Regions from separate parts of the Serratia sp. NA_112.1 genome, predicted to be linked through region 1. Evidence: predicted binding sites of a transcription regulator. Region 1 holds the regulator's gene; the other holds the start of a gene.
What was found. Region 1 encodes LexA, which represses DNA repair genes until DNA is damaged. Its sites were predicted from a motif close to TNCTGTATGTACATACAGNA; they were not measured.
Positions count from the first base shown of each region.

Region 1 (2,206 bases):
AACACAATCGCCGCCCCAGCCAACACTGCCAGCAGCAACGGCTGCATAAAGGCTCGTGCCAGCCCCTGCGGATTTTGCGCCCCCAACGCCTGTGCGGTCAGCCCGGTGGTACTCATACGCAGAAACAGCAACAGCATAAACAGGAAGCTGGTCGCCATGGAGCCAACCGCTACGCCCCCCAGATAGGTAGGGCTGTCGAGGTGGCCGATCACTGCGGTATCCACCAGCCCAAGCAGCGGCACGGTGATATTGGAGAAAATCATGGGCAGCGCAAGGCGCCACAGGGCTTTATCGGTATCGCTGGTGAAGGCAGAAAACAGGCGCATAGTGAAATGTTCCCGTGTATACCCGTCATCTTTCAAGTTGCAGTGTTGTTATCTGCACTCAGTTATGTGGCCCGTCCATGGGCCACACCCCTTTGGGGCCGCTGCGAGCAGCATTCAAATCTGCTCCCGGCAGATTTGTCACCCCAGTTACTTACCTGAGTAAGCGCCTGGGGATGAGCGAGTTGGCCGCTTAGCTGCAACTTGAAAGCTATAGGGTATATAGTGAATCAGATATGACATCGCCCCAGAGCTGGGGCGACTTGAATCAGAGGACGATGTTTAGGCGCGAGGATTAAACCCAGTCGCCATTGCGGATCACACCGACCGCCAGACCTTCAATGGTGAAATTCTGCTGACGCAGATCGACCACAATCGGCTGGAATTCACTGTTTTCCGGCAACAGCTCAACCACGTTACCGTGCTTTTTCAGGCGTTTGACCGTGACTTCATCTTCAATGCGTGCCACAACCACCTGGCCATTACGCACGTCCTGAGTTTTATGCACTGCCAGCAGATCGCCGTCGAGAATACCGATGTCACGCATTGACATGCCGTTGACCCGCAGCAGAAAATCTGCGCTCGGTTTGAACAGGGAAGGATCGACCTTGTAGTGCCCTTCGATATGCTGTTGCGCCAGCAGCGGCTCACCGGCGGCGACACGGCCAATCAGCGGTAAACCCTCTTCATCTTCCATCAGCAGGCGAATGCCGCGCGAAGCGCCGGAGATAATCTCGATAACGCCTTTACGCGCCAGCGCTTTCAGATGTTCTTCTGCGGCATTTGGCGAACGGAACCCCAGACGCATGGCGATCTCGGCGCGCGTTGGCGGCATGCCAGTGGACGAAATATGATCGCGAATCAGATCATAGACCTCTTGCTGTCTGGTAGTTAGTGCTTTCATTCCGCCCCCCTGTTTGTTTATACAGTCTTGCTGTGAGTATATACAGGTAACTGCAGCTTGGGAACCGAAGAGTGAATAAAAATCAGGGATTAGCGACACGGGTCGCAATGCAATGCCGCCACTCAGGCAAAGTGCTGCCACAGCACCGAACCCCAGACGAACAGCGCCAAAATAATCGCCAGTGAGACCGCCGCCGAGCCCATATCCTTTGCCCGACCGGAAAGCTCGTGATGCTCGGTCCCCACTCGATCGACAATCGCCTCAATCGCGCTGTTGAGTATTTCGACGATCATCACCAACAGCACAGATCCGATCAGTAAAATGCGCGCTATCGCACCTACGTCCAGCCAAATCGCCAGTATGATAGCCAGCACGGTCGCCACCAATTCCTGGCGGAATGCCGCTTCGTGCTGCCAGGCAGCGGAAAAGCCTTTATAAGAGTAGCCGGCGGCTTTAATAATACGGGTCAGGCCGGTTGCTTGGTTTGCCATGTTTTTGAGTGCCTTTAGCAGAGATAAGTCATAATTAAACAGTCTAGGCCAGGAAACTCTCCCGGCTCACGGTTTTCCAACACCACAGATCTGCTACCCGGTTTCTGGTATGCTTGCGGCGCATTGCTAACAAGAGGCTTCACGTTGTTATGTCAGGTTGGCGTAAAATTTATTATAAACTATTGAATTTACCACTTAAACTGTTGGTAAGAAGTAAGGTTATCCCTTCAGATCCGGTCACGGAGTTAGGGTTGGATCCCTCACGGCCGATTTTGTATGTTTTACCTTATAATTCCAAGGCGGATTTGCTGACGCTGCGCACCCAGTGCCTGGCGCAAGATCTGCCCGATCCCCTCGATCCGCTGGAGATAGACGGCACCGTGCTGCCAAGCCACGTGTTTATTCACGACGGGCCGCGCGTATTCCGCTACTACACGCCGAAAGAAGAGTCGGTAAAGCTGTTCCACGACTATCTGGATCTGCACCGC
Region 1 is NZ_JBQZFO010000008.1:181,799-184,004, forward strand. It holds gene dinF (MATE family efflux transporter DinF) at 1-326, opposite strand, end outside; gene lexA (transcriptional repressor LexA) at 619-1,227, opposite strand; gene ACUTQ5_RS16635 (diacylglycerol kinase) at 1,350-1,718, opposite strand; gene plsB (glycerol-3-phosphate 1-O-acyltransferase PlsB) at 1,868-2,206, shown strand, end outside.

Region 2 (2,206 bases), on a different contig from region 1:
AGAATAAAGTGCTGAATGACTGCCTTTTACCAGGCAGTTTAAATTCGGGTAAAACAAGTGACACATAGGCAAAAATCGCAGTTATTTTCGGCTTGTCCCCGCTCTTTAGTCTTTATCGAGTAAAGAGCGGTTGTGTTACTCCCGTCGTGCCGCTAAATGACAGCGGATCATTCCGCCATTACGGCCCGGATATTTATCCCGAACGTACTTTTGCCGCCCAAAGGTAATGCAACCCTTGGGCCAACTTTATAAAACCGCGGAAAACAGGATTGTTATTGCCTTGTTAACGGTTTTGCGCGCCAGGGCAGGCATGGCGGACCAAGTGAAAATAGCGGGGAAAGTTAACGCGGACAATTTTTGCACTCTTCCAGTGCTGCGAAGAATGCTTATGGTGCAAACTATTTCGCCGGTTGCAGCAAGATGCATCAGGTGGCGGCAACAATGAGATAAATCCGTTTTTGGCAATGGGGCTTTTTAGCATTAATCGGCATAACCAAAGCGATATTATTGTGAAAAAATAACTAAAAAAGCCATCTTGGCGGGCAGAAACGGCAAAAAGCGTTCTTTCTGCAACTCCCAGCCGGGGCGGGGTGGTGAGAGTTATCCACTATTCCTGTGGATAACCTTGTGCATTAGATTTAGAAAACCGGTTTAAAGCGAGAGCGGACGCGGGTTGTGTTCGCTTTGTCCGCAATCTCGTCTTTTTTATAAAATTATTAATTATCAATATATTAACTAAAATCAAGCGGCTGATGTATCGATGAAGTTTCTATGTATGATTTTTGGCCGCAGTGCTATCAATAAGTTAATTCGTGACGGATTTTGGGGATAAATCTGTTATTGACAATAAAAATGTCACGCGGCTGTAACCCCTACGGTGCATTCAGCCTGATTTGACGCACGCTAAAGCGACGAATCGCTTGAAGCTGGTTTTATATCCAGTATCATGGGCACTGGCAAAAATCGCCGGGGCTTTCCATAATTAGAGGCCATTCATCGAGCATTAGCTCTATGGCCGCCTGAGCGCGCACATCTCCACAGGGTAGCCGAGTCCATGAGTAAAGTTTTCAAACTGCATTCCGAATTCAAGCCGGCCGGCGATCAGCCGCAGGCCATCAGCAAACTGGAAGAGGGCCTGGAAGACGGTCTGGCACACCAGACGCTGCTGGGCGTCACCGGTTCGGGCAAGACATTTACCGTCGCCAATGTGATAGCCGATCTGAACCGGCCCACTATGGTGCTGGCACCTAACAAAACGCTGGCGGCGCAGCTGTACGGCGAAATGAAAGAGTTCTTTCCCGAGAATGCGGTCGAGTATTTTGTTTCTTACTACGACTACTACCAACCGGAAGCCTACGTACCCAGCTCCGACACCTTTATCGAAAAAGACGCCGCGGTGAACGAACACATCGAACAAATGCGTCTTTCCGCGACGAAAGCCTTGCTGGAGCGCCGCGATGTGATCGTGGTGGCATCGGTATCGGCGATCTACGGTCTGGGCGATCCTGATCTGTATCTGAAGATGATGCTGCACCTGACCAAGGGCATGATCATCGATCAGCGTTCGATCCTGCGCCGTTTGGCGGAGCTGCAATATGCCCGTAACGATCAGGCCTTCCAGCGAGCGACCTTCCGCGTGCGTGGCGAGGTGATCGACGTCTTCCCGGCTGAGTCTGACGAACTGGCGCTGCGCATTGAACTGTTTGATGAAGAGGTCGAGCGGCTTTCGCTGTTTGATCCTTTGACTGGGCAGATCGAGCAGGTGGTGCAGCGCTTCACTATTTATCCGAAGTCGCACTACGTGACGCCGCGTGAGCGGATCCTGCAGGCGATGGAAGAGATCAAAGTGGATCTGGCCGAACGGCGCAAGGTGCTGTTGGCCAATAACAAGCTGCTGGAAGAACAGCGTCTGACGCAGCGCACCCAGTTTGATCTGGAGATGATGAACGAACTGGGCTACTGCTCCGGCATTGAAAACTACTCGCGCTACCTGTCCGGACGTAAAGAGGGTGAGCCACCGCCGACGCTGTTTGATTATTTACCGGCGGATGGCCTGCTGGTGGTAGATGAATCCCACGTCACCATTCCGCAAATCGGCGCTATGTACAAGGGCGACCGTTCGCGTAAAGAGACGCTGGTGGAATACGGTTTCCGCCTGCCGTCGGCGCTGGACAACCGTCCGATGCGTTTTGAAGAGTTCGAGGCA
Region 2 is NZ_JBQZFO010000001.1:428,011-430,216, forward strand. It holds gene uvrB (excinuclease ABC subunit UvrB) at 1,055-2,206, shown strand, end outside.
Region 2: a site for LexA is predicted at 925-944, ahead of uvrB (excinuclease ABC subunit UvrB). Genes of this name have one in related genera too.